4 regions of the Pseudomonas simiae genome follow, and region 2 is predicted to be linked to each of the others. Evidence: predicted binding sites of a transcription regulator. Region 2 holds the regulator's gene; each other region holds the start of a gene.

Region 1 (5,400 bases), 360 kb from region 2:
CTTTCGGGTCGAAGTAACGTTGCAGGCGTTCCTGGGACAAACCACGGCCCAGGGCCAGGCTGTCGTACTCGCCGGTCTTGCAATTGGTGAGCATGGTGCCGGAGAGGTCGGTGGCGACGATTTGCGCTCCGGCCTTCAACTGGCCCATGTTAGTCCGCTCGAACTCATCGATGGACATCGAAATCGAGTAGGGCTCCTGCCCCGAAGAGCAGGCGGCCGACCAGATCCGCAGGCGCTGGCCCGGGCTGGCCTTGATAGCCTCCGGCAGCACTTTGTTCTTGAGCACTTCAAAGGGGTAGGTGTCACGAAACCACAGGGTTTCGTTGGTGGTCATGGCATCGACCACCATCTCCTTGAGCCCGCTGCGCGGCTGCCCCTGGATGCGCTGAACCAGCTCACCCAACGACTTGATGCCCTGCTGCTCCATCAGTTTGTTGAGACGGCTGGATACCAGGTACTGCTTGTTTTCACCGAGCAATATGCCACAGGCTTTTTCCAGGAAGACCCGGAACTGCTCGAAATCCAAATTACCCGTAGACAATGATACCGCCTCTTAAATCGTGTGACCGCCAGGGGAAATGCCCCCTAGCCGTGATCTGCTGCCTTGATCCGGTCGACTACCCGGGATGCCAGGTCATCAGGACGGAATTTGGCCAGGAAGTCATCGGCACCGACCTTCTTGACCATCGCCTGGTTGAATACCCCCGACAACGAAGTATGCAGGATGATGTGCAATTTTTGCATGCGTGGATCGTTGCGTATCTCGGCCGTGAGGGTGTAGCCGTCCATTTCCGGCATCTCGATGTCGGAGATCATCATCAAGAATTCTTCTTCCGGCTTCTTGCCGTCGTCCACCAGCTTGCGCAGGTAATCCAACGCTTGGCGACCGTCGTTGAGGGCCACTACCTCCACGCCGACGGTCTGCAGGCAACGGGTCACCTGTTTACGCGCCACCGAGGAGTCGTCCACCGTCAGCACCCGCAGGGAAACGGCCTTGTGCGCGGTTTCGGCGTCCACCACCCCCACGGAAATCGTTTCCGAGGTCGGCGCCACTTCGGCGAGGATCTTCTCCACGTCGATGATTTCCACCAACTGGTTATCCACCCGTGTCACCGCCGTGAGGTAGTGATCGCGACCGGTGCCCTTGGGCGGCGGATGGATCTCTTCCCAGTTCATGTTGACGATGCGCTCCACCGAGCGCACCAGAAAACCCTGGGTCTTGGTGTTGTACTCGGTAATGATAACGAACGGGCTCTCACGGTCCTGCAATCCTGCCGAACCCGTGGCCAGGGCCAGGTCAAGAATCGGGATCGTCGCACCACGGATGTTGGCAACGCCACACACCACCGGGCTGGACTTGGGCATGATCGTCAACTTGGGGCATTGCAGCACTTCCCGCACCTTGAACACGTTGATGCCATACAGCTGCTTGCCATCCAGGCGAAAAAGCAACAACTCCAGGCGATTCTGCCCTACCAGCTGTGTGCGCTGGTTTACTGAATCCATTACTCCTGCCATGCCTTGACTCCCACGCTGAACCTTTGGCCATACCTATAAGGGCAGTGACGCGCACCAACGCTAAACGGCACGGCCTTTGCTATTTATTGGTCATGGATATTAAAACGACAGTTTCCCGACGCCCCATCCTGACACGGTTTCGCAGATTGCTCTGCGCACCGCTGGTGTTGCTTGCCCTAGGCCTGGGCACTACGGCCCGTGCGGACAACGTCACCTTGCCTGATCTACTTATCGGCGTCACCCAAGGCTTTCTTGAGTTCACTGTAGAAGATTATCTGGCGACCACCCAGACACCGGGGCGTTATGAAATCCAGGTCAACCAACTGGACCCGCGCTTGCGCATGCCAAAGTGCGACAAGGAATTGACAGCCACCCTGGAAAGCCCCGCTCAGCCGATTGGCCGGGTGACGGTCAAGGTGCGCTGCGACGGCGCCTCGCCCTGGACGGTGTTCGTGCCGGCCCAGGTGAAGCTGTTCCGTGATGTAGTGGTAGTGGCTCGCCCACTCAAGCGCACCGGGATCATCGATTTTGAGGACGTTGTACTACGCGAACGCGACATCAGCATGATCAGCCAGGGCTACCTGACGTCCCTCGACCAGGCCATCGGGCAAAAATTGACCCGACCAGTGGTCACTGACCAAGTCCTCACTCTGGTGCATCTTGAGCAAGCGGAGGTGATTCGCAAGGGCGACCAAGTGGTGATTTCCGCCAGCAGCGGTGCGCTTCAAGTGAAGATGCCGGGGGAAGCGCTGTCCAACGGCGGCATGAGCGAACAGATTCGCGTCAAGAACCTCAATTCCAACCGCGTGATCAAAGCGCGGGTGACAGCCCCAGGGCAAGTCGAGGTCGCGTTATAGATTACTGGTACAGGACGCTGGGTTTTCCTACACTGTGCATGAGAAGTGCCGTGCGGAGATTTATTGTCATTCGCGCCTAAAGTTTGTCCGGGTATGGCCGAAAACATGGCAAGCGTCCAAATACCCAGAGGTTTTTTGATCATGGTCATCGATTTCAGTCGTTTAAATAACACCCCGACCACGTCGGCCCCTACGCGAGCTACTGGCACCAAGGACAGCGTAGAAGCCAAGGCCCAGCCACTGCCTGCCAAGGCGGAACAGGCCAGCGCCAGCCAGAGCGGGGAATCCGTACACCTGAGCAATGAGGCTCAACAGTTGCAGAAGGTCACTGACTCGCTGCGCGATCAACCGGTGGTCAATAAAGCCCGTGTGGCCGAATTGAAACAGGCAATCGCCGATGGCAGCTATCAAGTCGACAGCAACCGTGTAGCCAGCAAGCTGCTTAATTTCGAAGCCGAGCGCTAGGCAAAGGCCTGCGCCGGGCTTTTGGACGCTTAAACCCCAAGGCCAGCCATGCATCACGACGAAAATCTGCTTCAACTGATCATTGATGATCTAGCGCCGACACAACAGCTGCTCGAGCTGCTCAGGGAGGAATCCCTGGCCCTCTACGGCCGAGACATGCCCCTGTTGGAAGAAATCCTGGCGCGCAAGCAATCGCTGATTGTCCTGCTGGAACAGCACGGCAAGAAACGCAGCCAGATCCTGACCAGCCTGGGCCTGCCGGCAGACCATGACGGCCTGGCACAGTTGGCCAGCCACTCCACGGTTGGCGATCAATTGCTGGCCCAGAGCAAAGAACTCAATCAATTGCTCACCCAGTGCCAGGAAGCCAACCTGCTCAACGGTCAGTCGATCCAGCTTCAGCAAGCCACGACCGCCAACCAGTTGCGCATACTTCACGGCGGCGAGCCCCCGGCGCTTTACAACGCTCAAGGCTCCACCTCGCGCCTGGTCAAGCCAAGCACCCGCAGCCAAGCCTGACGCCGGATTACAGCGCGACCTATCCAAGGCGCGCCACATACTGGCAAAATGCCCGCTCTTGCGTGTAGTCGTATTTTGTCTGGAGATGGAAGAACCGTGTTCAACGCCCTTAATGCGGAAGATGCTCCGCAGCCACCCAAGGTCCTCACCACCCCTCTGGAAATCGCCAGCACTTTGCGGATGCTGCAAGACAGCCATGACCCGCTGATCATCACCTTCCATGAACGCAGCCAGCGCTTCCAGAGCTACCTGGTGGACGTCAATCGGGACAGCGGCACCCTGGCCCTGGATGAAATGATCCCCCGTGACGGCGAACGCTACCTGGAAAACGGTGAACCCTTCCGCATCGAAGGCTTCCACGAGGGTGTACGCGTTGCCTGGGAAAGCAACGGCAGCCTGAGCATCAGCGAAAAGGACGGCCACCGCATCTACACCGGCAACATGCCCGACGAAGTGGTCTACCATCAGCGCCGCAATGCCTTCCGCGCCGCCTTGAAGCTGGCACAACTGGTCAACATCGAGCTGGGTGGCGAGAAGCTCAAGGCGCCTATCAGCGGCAAGCTGCTGGATATTTCCGCCACTGGCTGCAAATTGCGCTTTGAAGGGGATATCTCCGAGCGACTGCAACTGGGCCAGGTCTATGACCGTTTTATCGCCGCCCTGCCCTTTGGCAGCATGACCACCGCTGTCGAACTGCGTTACCTGCATTTCGAAGAGAAGATCAACACGACCTTCGCCGGCGTGCGCTTCCACAACATGAGCGGCTTGGTGCAGCGCCAGGTCGAGCGGTTCGTGTACCAACTGCAACGCGAAGCACGTCGCTTCGACAAAGACGACGATTTTTAACACTTAACGATCGCGGCAAAAAAAACGGGCAGATCCTGATGGGATCTGCCCGTTTTGCATTCAGGGGCGCGCCCTGCTCAAGTCGTGAGGATGCTCGTCTGGCCCCACAGGCTCAGGCGGCCCGACAAAGGGTGGCTCCTCCACTTCTGGGGCCGGCTCGGCTTCCGGCTCAGGTTCCGGGACCGCAGTTTGCATTTGCTCCTGCACCACCGCCTCATCCACCCGCGGATCAAGTGCCGCTACCAACGGCGAGCTGGACATGCTGTCGGGCATCGCCACGTGGTGCAACGGTGCATCGTCCACCTGATGCAGGTTGGTCACCGCTTTGGGCCGAATACGCCACACCAGGATCAACGCACACAGGCTGAAAAACGCATACAGCATCTGGCTGCCGAACAGCTTCATCACCACACCGGCGAGCAACGGCCCGATACTGGCGCCGACGCCGTAGGTCACCAGCAGCATGGCCGTGAGCGATACACGGCGATCACCTTCCACATGGTCGTTGGAGAACGCTACCGCCAGCGGATAAAGACAGAACTGCACCAGGGAGCAGACGAAGCCCGCGACAAACAGCACTTCCAGCGGCACCTGGGTCAATATCGCCAGCGGCAACGCCGCCACTGCAAGGCACAGGGCAAAGCAGCGGATCAGCAGCGCGCGATCATAGCGGTCCGACAGCCAGCCCAATGGCCACTGCACCACCAGCCCGGCAAAAATGCAGCTACCCATGAACAGGCCCACTTGCTCGGTGGTCAAGCCCTGTTGAGAAGCGTACAGCGGCGCCAGACCGTAGAACGAGCCGACGATCAACCCCGCCCCAAGCACAGTACTCAGCGACTGCGGCACGCGCTTGATAAAGAAGCGCGGCTCCATCGGCGCAGGATGCAGAGGCGCCGGGTGAATCCGTCGCGTCATGGCCACCGGCACCAGGCACAGGGCAAAGCACAGCGCGACCAGCATCAGCAATTCAAGACCGAGCTGAGGGTGCATGACCAGGATCAGTTGGCCGAGCACCAGGCCCAGGTAGGACGCGATCATATAGCCGCTGAACACCACACCACGCTGCTTGGCGTCGGCCTGCTCATTGAGCCAGCTCTCGATGACCATGTACTGGCACATCATGCCCAGGCCCACGATTACCCGCAGCACGATCCAGGCCGGCAACCAGTCGACCAGGCCGTGGCCCAACACC
Region 2 (5,400 bases):
AGCGGCCGAAGACTTTCTTGATCGGCTGCATCCGGGTTTTCATCACGGCGGTCTGCAGGTCGGCGGTCACCACGTCGAGGTTCGACACGGCCTTTTGCATGGCTTCATCGCCGCTGCTCAGGCCCAGGCGCACCAGGCGGTTACGCACCAGTACCAGTTCGCCGACCATGTTCATGATGTCGTCCAGGCGTGCGGTATCAACGCGCACGGTGGTTTCGGCTTCACTGGCGGGTTTATCGGCAACCGGTGCGGCGGCGGCACGTGCCGGAGCAGGTGCGGCAGCCGGCGCAGGTTTGGCCGCTGGTGCAGGGGCAGGCGCTGCAGCTTTGGCGGCAACCGGAGCAGCCGTGGCAACCGTCGCCGCTGGGGCCACTTCGCTGAACTTGCCCTTGCCGTGCAGTTCGTCCAGCAGCGATTCGAACTCATGATCGGAGATCAGGCCGTCGCCGGCCGGTGCTGCACTGGCCGCGGCAGGCGCTGCGGCCGTGGCGGCGACTTCCGGCAAGGCGTCGGCCACGAAGGTGCCCTTGCCGTGCAGTTGGTCGAGCAACGCTTCGAATTCGTCGTCGGTGATATCGGTGTTGGCATTGGCGGTCGGTGCTGCCGGCGCTTCCGACACAGCGGCAGGTGTCACGGCGTCGGCCGCGAACTGGCCTTTGCCATGCAACTGGTCAAGCAGGGATTCGAACTCAGCGTCAGTGATGTCTTCGCTGGTTGGCGCGGCAACAGCCGCAGCCGGTGCTTCTGCCTCGGCCTTCACGGCACTGAGGGAGTTAAGCAACTGCTCGAATTCGCTGTCGGTCACATCCGGCTCGGCCTCAGCCACTGGCTCGGGTGCTGCTTCTGCTACCGGCGCAGCCGACAGGTCGGCGGGCTCCGCATAACGTGCCAGCGCAGCCAACAGTTCCGGAGTGGCCGCGGTGATCGGGGCACGTTCGCGGACTTCGCTGAACATGCCGTTGACCGCATCCAGTGCTTCGAGAATCACGTCCATCAATTCCGAATCAACGTGACGCTCACCCTTGCGCAGGATGTCGAACACGTTCTCGGCAATGTGGCAGCATTCCACCAGCTCATGGAGCTGGAGGAAGCCGGCGCCCCCTTTTACAGTGTGAAAACCGCGAAAAATTGCATTGAGCAGGTTCGCATCATCCGGTCGGCTTTCCAGCTCGACCAGTTGCTCGGACAACTGCTCTAAAATTTCGCCGGCCTCTACAAGGAAATCCTGAAGGATTTCTTCATCGGCGCCGAAGCTCATGTGGGTGCTCCTTAGAAGCCTAAACTGGATAACAGGTCATCAACATCATCTTGACCCGATACAACGTCTTCACGTTTATCGGCATGAATCTGCGGACCTTCACCCTTGGCGAGATGTTTTTTTGGATCTTTTTCCGAGAGGATCGCTTCGCGGTCATGTTCAATGCCGGCAAAACGGTCAACCTGGCCTGCCATAAGCACCAATTTGAGCAAGTTGCTTTCCACTTCGGTGACCAACTGGGTCACACGCTTGATCACCTGACCGGTGAGGTCCTGGTAATCCTGGGCGAGCAGAATGTCGTTGAGGTTGCTGGAAACCGTGCGGTTTTCCTGCTCGCTGCGTGACAAGAACCCTTCGACCCGACGCGCCAACTCACGAAACTCTTCAGCGCCGACTTCGCGGCGCATGAAACGGCCCCAGTCGTTGCTCAGGGCCTGGGCTTCGTTGGCCATACCGTTGACCAGAGGCGTGGCGTTTTCCACCAGGTCCATGGTGCGGTTGGCCGCTGCCTCAGTCAGCCTGACCACATAGGACAGGCGTTCGGTGGCATCAGTGATCTGCGAGATTTCCTCAGCCTGGGGCATGTGTGGGTCAATCTGGAAATTGACGATCGCACTGTGCAGCTCGCGTGTGAGCTTGCCCACTTCCTGGTACAGGCCGCGATCACGGGTCTGGTTGAGCTCATGGATCAACTGCACCGCGTCGCCGAACTGACCTTTTTCAAGGCTTTCGACCAACTGGTGAGCATGCTTTTTCAGGGTCGACTCGAAGTCGGCCTGCGATGATTCTTTATGCTCCATAGCTCCCCCGTGGCAGCATCAATGACCGATGCGGTCGAAGATTTTTTCAATCTTCTCTTTCAAGGCCAATGCAGTGAATGGCTTGACCACGTAACCGTTTACCCCAGCTTGGGCGGCTTCGATGATCTGCTCACGCTTGGCTTCGGCGGTCACCATCAGCACAGGCAGGCCGCGCAGCTTTTCGTCAGCACGTACGTGGCGCAGCAAGTCGATACCGGTCATGCCCGGCATGTTCCAGTCCGTTACCAGAAAGTCGATGCTCCCGCTGTTGAGGATCGGAATGGCCGTAATGCCGTCATCCGCCTCGACCGTGTTAGTGAACCCAAGGTCACGCAACAGGTTTTTTATGATCCGCCGCATCGTTGAGAAGTCATCAACGATGAGGATTTTCATGTTCTTGTCCAATTCGACCTCCAAGCAGTCTTAAACGCGCCCAGCACCTGGACGCGCCATTTCAATCAACAGGCATTACACAAAAAGGACTGCCGAGGGCACCACGGGTCGAACCCGCGAAGGCTGGTCGCCCTCACGGTCTCGTCTGCAGTGTCCCCACACTGCCTGTCAGCGCGCTCGCCACTCTCCCAAACGCCCCCGCAAGCGGGCTGCGCACTGGCTGTGCAACTGGCTGACCCGCGACTCGCTGACCCCCAGGACCTCACCGATTTCCTTGAGGTTCAGCTCTTCGTCGTAGTACAACGCCAACACCAGTCGCTCACGCTCCGGCAAATTGGCAATCGCGTCCGCCAACGCCCCCTGGAAACGCTCATCTTCCAGGTCACGCGATGGCTCCATATGAGCGCTCGCGCCGTCCTCGTGCAGCCCTTCGTGTTCGCCGTCCTGCAACAGGTCGTCGAAACTGAACAGGCGGCTGCCCAAGGTATCGTTCAAAATCCCGTAGTAATCGTCGAGACTCAATTGGAGTTCGGCCGCAACTTCGTGATCTTTAGCGTCGCGACCGGTTTTTGCTTCAATTGCGCGAATTGCGTCACTGACCATGCGCGTATTGCGATGCACCGAACGCGGCGCCCAGTCACCTTTACGCACCTCATCAAGCATCGCGCCACGGATACGGATCCCCGCATACGTCTCGAAACTCGCGCCCTTGCTCGCGTCATATTTGGTCGACACTTCGAGCAGGCCGATCATGCCCGCCTGGATCAGGTCTTCGACCTGGACGCTGGCCGGCAGGCGTGCCAGCAGGTGGTAGGCAATGCGCTTGACCAAGGGCGCGTAGCGCTCGATCAACTCGCCCTGACTGTCACGGGCAGACCTCTTGTAAGCGTTGTAGCCAGTCGCTGTCATAGCACGGGTCCTGCGCTCGTCTGATGCACCAATCGCTCGACGAAAAACTCCAGATGCCCCCGTGGGTTGGCGGGCAACGGCCAGGTATCGACCTTCTGGGCAATAGCCTTGAACGCCAATGCGCACTTGGAACGAGGGAACGCTTCGTAGACTGCACGCTGCTTTTGCACAGCCTTGCGCACACACTCGTCGTAGGGCACTGCGCCGACGTATTGTAAGGCGACATCGAGGAAACGATCCGTGACCTTGGTCAACTTGGCGAACAGGTTGCGCCCTTCCTGCGGGCTCTGGGCCATGTTGGCCAAGACGCGGAAGCGGTTCATGCCGTAGTCACGGTTAAGCAGTTTGATCAGGGCGTAGGCGTCGGTGATCGAGGTGGGTTCGTCGCAGACCACCAGCAACACTTCCTGCGCGGCGCGCACGAAGCTGACCACGGACTCGCCGATCCCGGCGGCGGTGTCAATCACCAGCACGTCGAGGTTATCGCCGATATCACTGAACGCCTGGATGAGGCCGGCATGCTGCGCCGGGCTCAGGTGCACCATGCTCTGGGTGCCCGAGGCAGCCGGCACGATGCGGATGCCACCGGGGCCCTGCAGCAGCACATCGCGCAGCTCGCAGCGGCCCTCGATCACATCGGCAAGGGTATGTTTGGGCGTCAGCCCCAGCAGAACGTCGACGTTCGCCAGGCCCAGGTCAGCATCCAACAGCATGACGCGACGGCCAAGCTCTGCCAGGGCCAGGGACAAATTCACTGACACGTTAGTTTTCCCGACGCCACCTTTGCCGCCGGTCACCGCGATCACCTGTACGGGATGCATGCTGCCCATTTTATTTCTTTACCTTGTCTTGCTTAGACGCAGGCTACATGGCTTGGCCGCGTGAATCGCTTGCAGACCATCGATGTAGGTACATTTCACGGTGTTCATCCTGCCCTCAACCGACCCGTTTTGCCGGGTTGTGATAAAGGTCGGCGAACATATCAGCCATCGCTTCCTCGCTAGGCTCTTCTTGCATTTGCACGCTGACTGCACGGCTGACCAACTGATGACGGCGCGGTAGATGCAGATCATCGGGGATCCGCGGCCCGTCGGTCAGGTAAGCGACCGGCAATTCATGACTGATGGCCAGGCTCAGCACCTCGCCCAGGCTCGCGGTTTCGTCGAGCTTGGTGAGGATGCAACCGGCCAGGCCGCAGCGTTTGTAGCTGTGATACGCAGCGGTAAGAACCTGTTTCTGGCTGGTGGTTGCAAGCACCAGGTAGTTTTTCGATTTGATGCCACGTCCGGCCAGGCTTTCAAGCTGCATGCGCAATGCCGGGTCGCTGGCTTGCAGGCCGGCGGTATCGATCAATACCACGCGTTTGCGCAACAGCGGGTCGAGGGCGTTGGCCAGGGACTGGCCCGGGTCGACGTGAGTCACCGATACATTGAGAATACGGCCCAGCGTCTTGAGCTGCTCCTGGGCACCAATACGGTAGCTGTCCATGCTCACCAGCGCGATATTCTGTGCGCCGTATTTGAGTACGTAACGGGCCGCCAGCTTGGCCAGGGTGGTGGTCTTGCCCATGCCGGCAGGGCCGACCATGGCGATCACACCGCCCTCTTCCAATGGTTCGATTTCCGGGGTGACAATCATCCGTGCCAGGTGGGCCAGCAACATGCGCCAAGCCTGGCGAGGCTCTTCGATTTCGGTGGTCAAGGCCAGCAGGTCGCGGGACAACGGGCCGGACAAGCCGATACGTTGCAGGCGCCGCCACAGGTTGGCCTGTTGCGGCTTGCTGCCTTGCAGCTGGTTCCAGGCCAACGAGCCAAGCTGCACTTCCAGCAGCTCACGCAGGCCATTGAGTTCAAAGCGCATCGAGTCGAACACCCGCTGGTCAACCGCAGGCGCCGGAGCAGGCGCAGAAGGACGTGGCGGTTCTTTGAAGGTCGGCTCGACCAGCGGCTCGGAAGCGGTCAGCGGCAGGCCGGCGAACAACTGGCGATTAGTGGTGGCATCGCTGTCGCCGCGCATGCTCAGTTCCGCCTGGGCCGAGAC
Region 3 (5,400 bases), 1.2 Mb from region 2:
CGCTTTAAGGGAACGCGGCCACGGATCTCGATCGCGTTCAACTTCGGTACATGACGCCCCTTAGGTTTCACTGATGGAAGCGTCTGCCCAACGCATCCAACCGCACCGCAATCGGCGGCAGCTGCTCACTGCTGCGAGCCAGGGTTTCCACATCGTTGGCGGTGCTTTGCGCAATGCTCTGCACCGACTGCAACCGCCCGACAATCTCCAAGTTCGCCTCGGTCTGCTCGCGGGTGGTGGTCACGATTCGCCCGTTCAGGTCGTCGATCTGTGCGATGTCGCTGCCCACCGCGCGGAGCATATCGACGGCGACCTGGCTGTCTTCCACGCAGCGGTCCACGCCTTGGCGGCTGTCGTGCATGGCTTCCACGGCCTGGCGGCTGCCGTGTTGCAGGCTCTCGATGATGGTCTTGATTTCCTGGGTGGACACTGCCGTGCGCTGCGCCAGGTTGCGTACTTCGTCCGCGACCACGGCAAAGCCACGGCCTTGCTCGCCGGCGCGGGCGGCTTCGATGGCTGCGTTGAGGGCGAGCAGGTTGGTCTGGTTGGCGATGCTGCTGATCACATCGAGCACGGTGCCGATCTGCTCGGCCTGTACGGCCAGACCTTGCACCGTTTCATGGGTGCCGTTGAGGCGTGAGGCCAACTGGGTGATTTCCTGCTGGGCGCGGCCGACACTTTCCTGGCCACGCAAAATCTGTTGGCTGGCCTTGCCAGCGTGATCCACCGCCTGTTCGACATGCACGGCGATGTGGCCCATGGCGTCTTCCATACGCTGCATGGAACCGGTCATCTGGGTGATTTCCGCCAATTGGTGCCGCGCGCCTTTTTCCAGGGTGCCGCTGGCGCTGGCCAGTTCCTGGCCGAGTTGGCCAAGGCCGTGGGAGTCGCGCGCAACGCCGTCTATCAGGTGGGTGATCTGTTGCAAGAAGTGATCGAAACGCTTGGCCAGGGACATGTGCACCTTGCCTTCGCCCTGGGCGGTTTGCGCCGAGATCTGTGTGGTGACGGAGAGCATCTTCTCGAGCATTTCCTGGCTCTCGACCGCTTCGGCCTGGCTGTGCACGGCCAGGTACAGCAGGGCGACGGTCTCCATCACCACGTAGAAGGCATGCACGAACACCATGGTCCAGCCGCCGTGATGCTCCATCACAAACACCGGAACGCCTTGATGTTGCAGGGCATGGAATACCACATGGTGCACGGCGATGGTGGCGGCGGCGACCAGGATCGGCAGCCAGTCGCGATAAAACGTCAGCACCGCCAGCAACGCGAAGATCCCGAAGTGCGATTCGATCACGCCCTGCGCCTGGTTAATGTGCAGCGCCGCCATGACCATCAAACCTGCGCCGAGGGCGCAACGCATCACGCGGCTGCCGCCTATCGCACGGTAGAGCAGTGTGAGCACCACGCTGGTACTGCCGCCAACAATGATGGCTTGCATCAAGGTGTCGTGCCAGAACGCCAGGCCCAGGGAGAACAGGAACATCAGCCAGACCAGCGCCAGCATGATGCGGTCGGCTTTGCGGTAGTGCTCGAAAAAACGCGTGCGAGTGGGCATTCACACTTACTCCATGTGGTCTGGCCGAATCAAAGTGAGGGGCAGGGTGGAGCGAATCAGATATTTTTTTGGTTTTTATTGGAATCAGTGATGCCAACCGTATATCGGCATCAGGAGGCGGGACTTTAGGCGCGGCTACCCGGACGGGTAGCCGCTTATCGGGCGATGGTCAGAAGCTGTATTTGGCCGTGACGCCAAAGCTGCGCGGGTTACCGTAGGTGTCGTTAGGACCCCAGATCGGGCTGTTGCCGATGGCCGAGTAGTAGGTGCGGTCGAAGATGTTGTTCACGTTCAGCTGCAGGTCCAGGTGCTTGTTCACCTGGTAACCGGCCATCACGTCTGCCACGGCATAGCTGCCTTGTTCCAGGCGATAGGTATTGCTGTTGGCGAGTACCACATCGTTGTACATGCGGCTCTGCCAGTAGACATTGCCTCCGACGCGCAGCTTTTCCAGTGGGCCCTGGAAGCGATAGGAAGTGGTCAGCTTGAACAAACGTTCCGGGGTGTCGGTGTCGAAACGCTGGTTGTTGTTGGACGCGTTAGTGTCCTTGATGTAATGCGCACGGGTGTACGTAAACCCGCCGCCGACTTGCCAGTTTTCGGTGAGCGCGCCTTGCAGTTCTAAATCGATACCTTGGCTGCGTACCATACCGGAGGCCTCATAGCAGGTCATGATCGGGCAGCCCGCTTGGCTCTCGGGCAGGGTAGCGCGGTTTTTCTGGTCGATCTGGAACACGGCGAGGCTGGCGTTGAGTGCGCCGTTGAAGTACTCGCCCTTGATACCGACTTCGTAGTTTTCGCCGACGATAGGTTCAAGTGGTTTGTCCGAAAAGTCCCGGTCTGTCTGTGGTGTGAAGATGTCGGTGTAACTCGCGTAAACGGAGTATTGGTCGTTCAGGTCGTAGATCACGCCGGCGTAGCGCGTGAGGTTGCGGGTGACTTTGTAGTCGCCGTCGCCCTGGCGGTCATCGTAGTCGTACCAGTCCACGCGGGCACCCAGGATCACCTTGAGCGGGTCGGCCAGGTTCAGGCGGGTGGTCAGGTAAACGCCGTCCTGGGTGGTGATGTTGTGGCCTTTGCCGTTGCGCACGAAGTCCGGTTTTGCCCCATTGAACGGGTAATTGGTGTCGTAGGGGCTGTATTCCTTGGACGTGGCGTCATAGACGCGTTTGCTGGTGCCCACCACCACTTCATGGGTGCGGCCGAAGGCTTCGACCGGGCCACTGAGGAACGTGTCCAGGCCGTACTGTTTGTCGTCCTGGTGCGATTGGTAGGCGGTGCGCGCCAGCGTGGTCTGGTAGCGCGACTGGTAGGTGCCGGTGAACACGCCATCCAACTGTGATGACGAGCCGGCGATGTGGAGCTTCCAGTCATTGGCGAAGCGATGTTCGATATCACCGAATACAGTGTCGATGGTGAGCTTCTTGTTTTCCCAATCGGAGCCGGGGTTGGTGGAGCGGGGCAGGTTCAGGTGATGGCCGTCGGTGCCGATGGGCAAGCCGCCCCAGAAGAAGTTGGTCTGGTCTTGCTGGCGCGAAAAACCCAGGGTGGCAGTGGTGTTTTCGCTGAGGTCGGCTTCACCGATGGCGTAGAACAGGCCGTGGTCGCTTTCTTCTCCTTTGCGAAAGCTGTTGGCGTCGCGGTAGGAACCCACCACGCGGCCGCGCAGGGTGCCGCTGTCATTCAAGGCGCTGGAGGCGTCGAACTCGCCGCGATAATCGTCCCAGCTGCCGGCGGCACCGGTGATCGACACCTGCGGCGTGGCGGTTGGACGCTTGCGCACAAAGTTGATCGCCGCCGACGGGTTGCCGGCGCCGGTGACCAGGCCCGTGGCGCCGCGGATCACTTCCACACGGTCGAACATCGCCAGGTTGGGCTGCACACTGTTGGCGTAGCCGGAATAAGAGCTGGGAATGCCGTCGAACATCATGTTGTCGATGTCGAAGCCACGTGAGCTGTACGTATGCCGACCGGGGCCGCTGGACTGGCTGAGGAAAAGGCCTGGCGTGTTCTTGACCACGTCGTTGACGCTGGTCATGGCCTGGTCGTCCATGCGCTGGCGGGTGATCACCGTGACGGCTTGGGGCGTCTCGCGCATGGTCAGCGGGAGTTTGGTGGCGGTCGCCATTGCTCCGGTGGTGTAGGACTGGGTGCCTTCGGTGGTCTGGCCCAACTGTTCACTACTGATCTGGGTGGCGCCCAATTCCAGTGGGGCGGCTTTTTCCGCCTCAGCGGCAAACACCGCAGGTGAACTTGCAAGACAGACGGCCAACGCCATCAGACTGGGTGAAAAACCTTTGCCGCCGTGTTGTTGCACAGACATGAAACTGACTCTCCCCGAATGCCTTCCGTGGCGAATAATAAAAGTGTTGATAATTATTCGCATCAGTGTGACATGTTGATCTTTTGGGAAAAAGGCTTCAGAGAGAATTGGTTAACGAATTTTTCACCTCCGTGTGACGGCAAATCGCCATGCCGTCGCCCTGGAAATGCGACGTGCGCAGCGCTTATTCACGCAAGGGGATCGCCACTCGACTCGTCGCCTTGACCTCCCTCAGCGCCAGGCTCGATTGAATCGACGCAATCCCCAACTGCCGCCGTAACACGCTCTCGACAAACTCGCTGTAGCTGTCCAGATCTTCCGCCAGCACCTGCAACAGGTAATCCGCATCACCGGTGATCTTGTGGCAGGACAACACTTGCGGCAGTTCCTTCACCACGGCTTCAAACGCATCCGGCGCATGATCGGTATGGATCGCAAAACGCACATGCACGAACGCCATGATGTCCAGCCCGAGCATCTTGCGGTCGAGGTTGGCCTGGTAGTCCTTGATCACGCCTTCTTCTTCCAGGCGTTTGCGTCGCCGCCAGCAGGGCGTGAGGCTCAGGGATAGACGCTCACTCAACTGGGCGTTGGAAATACTCGCGTCTTGCTGGAGCAGGGCAAGAATGGCGAGATCGGTATCATCAAGCGTGACCTGCTTGGTTTTATTTTTCATAAGTTCGCGCCAGGTAGGAAAAAATTCCCGATAAACCTATCAGTGGCGCAAGTAAAAGCAAAGAAAGCCCACGCCAGCCAGAACAAAATAGACCCTGTCTTTTACTGGCGGATGCCCACCCATGTTGACTGTTTTTAGCGAAACCCACCGTTTGCACCACGGCACCGAACTCAAAGACGGCGTGCTGAAACCTTCATTCGAGCAACCGAGCCGCGCCGACACCGTGCGTGACCGCGTCAGGCAGGTTGGCCTGGGCGATATCATCACGCCGCGCCGCTTTGATCGGGCCTGTTATGTCAACGCCCACAGCGAGCGCTATGTGACCTTCCTGGAAACCGCTTGGGCCGAATGGACCGCCATCGGTCGCAGCCATGACGCATTGCCCCTGGTATGGCCGGTCCGTGACCTGGCCAACCAGCAGGTGCCGGAATTTATCGACGGCAAGCTCGGTTTCTTTGCCATGGACGCAGGCTCGCCGATTACCCGCACCACCTGGGATGCGGTCAAAACCAGCGCGGACATCGCCTTGACCGGCCTGGCGCTGATCGGCGAAGGCCATCAGAGTGCGTTCGCCCTGTGCCGTCCACCGGGCCACCACGCGGCCCGCGAATACATGGGCGGTTATTGCTACCTCAACAACGCAGCGATTGCCGCACAGCACGCCGTGACCCAAGGCGCCAAGCGCGTGGCGGTGCTGGATGTGGATTTCCACCACGGCAACGGCACGCAGAATATTTTCTACGATCGCCCGGACGTGCTGTTCATTTCCCTGCATGGCGACCCGGCGGTGTCTTATCCGTATTTCTCCGGCGCTGCCAACGAACGCGGCGCGGGCGCGGG
Region 4 (5,400 bases), 1.2 Mb from region 2:
GATAAAGCGTTCCTGACTGATCCGCTCCAAACGGACCGCCTGCTCGGCAGCTCGCATGCCACACCTCCTGTGTTGCGACTAGGAGCTGTCAGAATAGTCCCACTCCCGCACATTGCACGGGAGTGTTTCAGCCGTTTATCAGCGCACTTTGAATCGACCCATCAGCGCGATTACCCGACCATTCGCATCCAACAGGCTTTGCGTGTTGGTTTCGGTGGCATGGCCGCTCTGCACCAGCTCTTCGACCATTTGTCGGATCTGCACCATGCTTCGGTTGATCTCCTCGGTTACCGCGCTTTGCTGCTCGGCCGCCGTGGCGATCTGGGTGCTGAGGTTGTTGATGTGGCTGACAGAGCCGGCCATTTCATCCAGGCCGGTGTTCACCCGCGCCGTGGCATCCGCCGCCGACTGGCAGCTGGCCTGGGTGTTTTCCATGGCCGCTACCGAGGAGCTGACGCCGGCAGTCAGGCGCGTGAGCATTTCGTTGATCTGCGAGGTGCTGGCCTGAGTGCGTGCGGCGAGCGCGCGGACCTCGTCGGCCACTACTGCAAATCCACGACCCTGCTCGCCTGCGCGCGCAGCTTCGATGGCGGCGTTAAGGGCGAGCAGGTTGGTCTGGCCGGCGATCGCACCGATTACGCCAAGGGTTTCGGTAATGCGCGCCGCGTCCTGGCGCATGTTTTCCACGCTGTGGGTGGCGCTGGACACTTCGCCAATCAAGGCGCTGACGCTGTTGGACGCTTCACCCACGACGACGCGGGAACGGTCGGCATGCTCATTGGCGCGCTGGGTGAACGCGGCGGTTTCGGCGGCGTTTTGCGCGACGGTGTCAGCAGTGGAGCTCATCTCGGTGATGGCCGTGACCGTCTGGTCGGTCTCCGAGGCATGCCGCACCAGGATCTGGTTGGTGTGCGCCGAGGTCCGCTGCAGTTGCTCAAGGCTCGACGACATGGCGCCGGTTGCTTGGGTGACTTCGCCAATCATGTTCTGCAGGTAGACGATAAAGCGGTTTACCGAGTGGCCGATGGCACCCAGTTCGTCTTCAGCGCGAATGGTGATGCGTCGCGTAAGGTCGGCATCGCCGGTGGACAGTGCGTCGATATTGGTTTTCAGCGACTTCATGCGCTGTACCAGTTGACGGATCGCATACACGGCGAGCAGCACCAGCAACAGCACCATGGGGATTTGCAGCAGGGCCAGGGTGCCGAGAACGTCATCGCGCTGGGCGGTAATCAACGCGGTAGGCAGGGCGGTGGCAAGGAACCACGGTGTGCCTGCGATCGGGCGCATGTAAAAGGTGCTGGCCACGCCCTGGTTGTCGAACTCGCTGCGTTGCAGCGCCTGGTCGCGTTGGGCCAGGGCTTTGCTGACCTGGGCGGCGAACGCGGAGGTGCCGGTGAGTTCGCTGATGTTCTTGAGCACCACCGGGCTGCTGATACGCGTGCTGTTGCTGATGATCTTGCCGTCGCCTTCGACGATCAGCATTTGCCCGCCGATGTCTTTCTCTTTGCTGGCCACCAGGTCATTGAAAAAGCCCAGGGTCACGTCGATGGTGGCGACGCCATAGGGCACGCCGTCGCGCTGGATGGCCATGGCGCAGTTGGTGCGCGGCTCCTGGCTGGCGTCGTCCTTGTAGGCGGCGGCCCAGGCGCACTGGCCGCGTGGCGAGGCCAGGCCGCCTTTGTACCAGCTCTGGTCGTAGTAGTTGGGGGCGGGGTCGCTGTTCCAGAAGGTATTCACCGCCAACTTGCCCGAGGCGTCGCGGTGCCAGAAGGTGCTGTGTTTGTTGCGCCCCGGTGTGCGCTGGTTAGGCAGCGGCCAGATCCCGCCACCGAAGACTTTCAGCTCGCCATACTGGTCGACCAGGCCAGGCAGGACCTTGTCGATGGCATCGCTGTCGAGCAACGGGACGGTCTGGGTAATGCTGCGTTGCTGGGACTGAACCTTGTTCAGCTCGCCCTGGATCTGTTCAGCCACCTCGGCGATGCGGTTGAGCACCACCTGCTCTTCGGTGTGACGCAGCGTGGGGGCGACCAACTGGCCGATGCCCACGACGGTCAACACAAATAACACCAGGACGAACAGCACCAGGAACAGGGTATAGCGGGCTTGGATGGAGCGCAGTGGGGGCATGGGGTCGTCCTTACGAAGCGTTTATTATCGACGCGGCTTTGTTAGAGCTTCGTAGGGCTATCGGCCTGGGTGGAAAGAGCTTGAGGTACGATCGTGCAAGAAAAGCGAGCGCCTGTTGAGGGCGCTCCCTCGTTCAGATATCCAGCATGGCCATCACCGCTTCCGGGTAGCGCAAGCCGGCGGTCGCTTCAACGGGGAAGATCGCCTCCAGCGTTGCCAATTCGGCCGGGCTGAGGCTGATCGCGAGGGCTGCCACATTCTCTTCCAGATACTTACGCTGCTTGGTGCCGGGAATCGGAATGATGTAGTCGCCCTGGGCCAATACCCAGGCCAGTGCCAGTTGCCCGGCGCTGACACCTTTGTCGGCTGCCAAGGCCTGTACCTGCTTCACCAACTGCAGGTTTTTGCCGAAGTTTTCGCCCTGGAAGCGCGGGCTGAAGCGACGGTAGTCATCGGCGCCGAAGTCGTCCGGGCTTTGCAGTGCGCCGGTCAGAAAACCACGGCCCAGCGGGCTGTAGGGCACAAACGCAATGCCTAAGCGTTGGCAGGCGGCGAGGCAGCCGTTGTGTTCCTGGTCGCGGCTCCACAGCGAATACTCGCTTTGCAGGGCGCTGATCGGGTGCACCTTGTGGGCGCGCTCCAGGGTGGCGGCCGAGGCTTCGCTCAAGCCCAGGTAGCGCACTTTGCCCTGTTGCACCAGCTCGGCCATGGCACCAACGGTTTCTTCGATAGCAACCTGTGGGTCGATACGGTGTTGGTAGTACAAATCCAGCGTCTCCACACCGAGCCGCTGCAGGGTGCCGTTGATGGCTTCGCGGATGTACTCCGGCCGGCCATCCACGCCACGCGCTGCCGGGTGTGCCGGGTCGCGCACGATGCCGAACTTGCTGGCCAGGAACACTTGGTCACGCTTGCCGGCGATGGCTTTGCCGATTAATTGTTCATTGGTGTGAGGGCCGTACATATCGGCGGTATCGAGAAAGCTGACGCCCAGTTCCAAGGCGCGGTGCAGCGTTGCAGTGGCTTCCCGCGTGTCGCTGCCGGGGGTATAGAAATCGCTCATGCCCATGCAGCCGAGGCCGATGGCGGAGACGAGGGGACCGTTGTTACCGAGTTGGCGAGTGTGCATGGGGGAACTCCTTGTTGAGAAGGCCTGCATTGTCACGCTGGACAAAATCGGGATAAACCGGCTAAAAGCGCTAACACTGTTCGTAATTTCTAAATAATCAGCTCAAGGAGCCGGCGTTTGGACCGTTTCAACGCGATGCGCGTGTTCACCCGGATCGTCGAACTGCGTGGCTTTGCCAAGGCTGCCGACAGCCTGCAACTGCCCCGCGCCTCGGTGACGGTGCTGATCAAGCAATTGGAGGCGCACCTTGGCGTACAGCTGTTGCAACGCACCACGCGGCAGGTCAGCCCTACACTGGATGGGGCCGCGTATTACCAGCGCTGCGTGCAATTGCTGTCGGACCTTGAGGAAACTGAAGCGGTGTTTTCCACCAGCCGCCAGAGTCCACGTGGGACTTTGAGCGTGGATATGCCCTCGGGCATCGGCCGTTTGATCGTGATCCCGGCATTGCCGGACTTCACCGCGCGGTATCCGCAGATCGAGTTGGAGATTGGCCTCAATGACCGCCCCGTGGACCTGATCCGCGAGGGTGTGGACTGCGTGCTGCGCGGTGGCCTGGCCCTGGATGAATCGCTGGTGGCGCGGCCTCTGGCAATGATGGATCAACTGACCCTGGCAAGTCCCTGCTACCTGCAGCGCAGGGGTGTTCCCACGTCTTTTGAAGACCTGGCCAACCATCAGATGGTCGAGTACGTCTCCAGCGCCAGTGGCAAACGGTTTGGCCTGGAGTTCGAGGTGGGTGGCGAATGGCAGACCGTCAACCTGCCAAAGGGCCTGGCGGTGAACAGTTCCGATGGCTACTTCGCGGCCTGCGAGGCTGGGTTCGGCTTGATCCAGGCGCCGCATTATCACGCCATGCGCCAACTGGCCGCGGGGACGTTAGTGGAGGTGTTGCCACGGTTGGCGGTACCGAAAATGGCGCTCTCGGCCCTCTACCCGCCGCATCGTCAACTGTCCCTGCGCGTACGGGTGTTCGTGGACTGGCTGGTCGAACTCTGCGCCACGCCCGGCACCGGGTTGCGGCGCTAAGCCTGTGCCTTGCGATAAGCGCCAGGCTGTTGCCCAGTCACTTTGTGAAACGCCCGGGTAAACGCCGCCACCGACTGATAACCCACCGCCACTGCAACATCCGCCACCGTCTGGTTCTGCTTGAACAACTGGCAGGCATGGCGCATGCGCATCATCAACAGCACCTGCCCCGGCGATTGTCCGCACAGTTCATTGAAGCGCTTGAAAAACGCCGAGCGCGACAACCCGGTGCAGGCGGCCATGCTTTCCAGGGTCCAGGCATCGGCCGGGCGGGCGATCAACTGTTCCAGCAGGTCGGCAAACGCCGGCTGCCGCGCCAGCGCGGCCAGGCCACCCAGTGCGCTGTTGTCCAGCACCTGTTGGCGCAGGACGTACAGAAACAGCAGGTGGCAAAGCCGTTCAAGCAACGCGGAAGAGGGCGCAGGCAAGCGCTCGCATTCTTGCAGGATCAGTTCGAACAGGTTGCGTGCGGCGGTCAGTGAGGGATCGCCCGCACGCAAGATGATCCACGCGGGCAGGGTGTCGACGATCATCGCTGACAAACCGGACTGGAAGTGAAAAAAACCACACACCAGGCCGACGCCATCGCTGGCGGCGCTGTCCAGGGGCACCATTGGCACGCGGGGACATTCCTGCGCGCCCGCCGCCGTGGGTTCGCCGGAGAGGCGATATTCCAAGTCGCGCAACAGGAACACCGCATCGCCGTTGTCCAGCCGATGGGCTGTGGTGTCGCCGTCGATATGCAGCCAGCACCGGCCCTGTACGATCAGGTGGAAACTCGCGCTCGCCAGGCCATGGGTGCTCGCATGCCAATCGCCGCAGTAGCGACCCACATGGAACAGGCTGGTGTCGAGTTCAAGGCTGTCTAATAACCAATCGACAAGTGCACTGGACGAATTCATCTAAGGGAAAGACTCAAGAGCAAGTAATCGCTACTTTAGACTATTGAGGCGATTTTTTATAACCAACAGACTTAGTACACGAACCCATCAGGAGACACCTCCATGTCCCGTGTACCCTTGCTCACCCTTGAAACTGCGCCTGAAGCGGCCAAGCCTTTTCTGGAAAATGCACTGAAGGGCTCCGGCTTCATTCCTAATCTGCTTGCG

Evidence for each region. The regulator FliA, encoded in region 2, starts transcription of late flagellar genes. The targets are predictions, from matches to a motif close to CTAAAGTTTNNNNNNNNNNNGCCGNTAA.
Region 1: a site for FliA is predicted at 2,452-2,479, ahead of flgM (flagellar biosynthesis anti-sigma factor FlgM). Genes of this name have one in related genera too.
Region 3: a site for FliA is predicted at 1,663-1,690, ahead of PF1751_RS29690 (methyl-accepting chemotaxis protein). Genes of this name have one in related genera too.
Region 4: a site for FliA is predicted at 2,191-2,218, ahead of PF1751_RS14200 (methyl-accepting chemotaxis protein). Genes of this name have one in related genera too.

Annotation. Positions count from the first base shown of each region.
Region 1 covers NZ_CP010896.1:4,710,803-4,716,202, forward strand. Annotated here, with positions in the region: gene cheR (protein-glutamate O-methyltransferase CheR) at 1-541, opposite strand, end outside; gene PF1751_RS21335 (chemotaxis protein CheV) at 586-1,518, opposite strand; gene flgA (flagellar basal body P-ring formation chaperone FlgA) at 1,611-2,375, shown strand; gene flgM (flagellar biosynthesis anti-sigma factor FlgM) at 2,517-2,840, shown strand; gene PF1751_RS21350 (flagella synthesis protein FlgN) at 2,889-3,359, shown strand; gene PF1751_RS21355 (flagellar brake protein) at 3,456-4,205, shown strand; gene PF1751_RS21360 (MFS transporter) at 4,266-5,400, opposite strand, start outside.
Region 2 covers NZ_CP010896.1:4,353,416-4,358,815, forward strand. Annotated here, with positions in the region: gene PF1751_RS19685 (chemotaxis protein CheA) at 1-1,258, opposite strand, end outside; gene PF1751_RS19690 (protein phosphatase CheZ) at 1,270-2,058, opposite strand; gene PF1751_RS19695 (chemotaxis response regulator CheY) at 2,077-2,451, opposite strand; gene fliA (RNA polymerase sigma factor FliA) at 2,620-3,360, opposite strand; gene fleN (flagellar synthesis regulator FleN) at 3,357-4,190, opposite strand; gene flhF (flagellar biosynthesis GTPase FlhF) at 4,297-5,400, opposite strand, start outside.
Region 3 covers NZ_CP010896.1:3,197,836-3,203,235, reverse strand. Annotated here, with positions in the region: partial or broken gene PF1751_RS28425 (putative 2OG-Fe(II) oxygenase) at 1-54, shown strand, start outside; gene PF1751_RS29690 (methyl-accepting chemotaxis protein) at 68-1,561, opposite strand; gene PF1751_RS14310 (TonB-dependent siderophore receptor) at 1,731-3,884, opposite strand; gene PF1751_RS14305 (Lrp/AsnC family transcriptional regulator) at 4,069-4,560, opposite strand; gene PF1751_RS14300 (histone deacetylase family protein) at 4,682-5,400, shown strand, end outside.
Region 4 covers NZ_CP010896.1:3,170,466-3,175,865, reverse strand. Annotated here, with positions in the region: gene PF1751_RS14205 (SRPBCC family protein) at 1-57, opposite strand, end outside; gene PF1751_RS14200 (methyl-accepting chemotaxis protein) at 139-2,133, opposite strand; gene PF1751_RS14195 (aldo/keto reductase) at 2,267-3,262, opposite strand; gene PF1751_RS14190 (LysR family transcriptional regulator) at 3,380-4,291, shown strand; gene PF1751_RS14185 (AraC family transcriptional regulator) at 4,288-5,193, opposite strand; gene PF1751_RS14180 (carboxymuconolactone decarboxylase family protein) at 5,296-5,400, shown strand, end outside.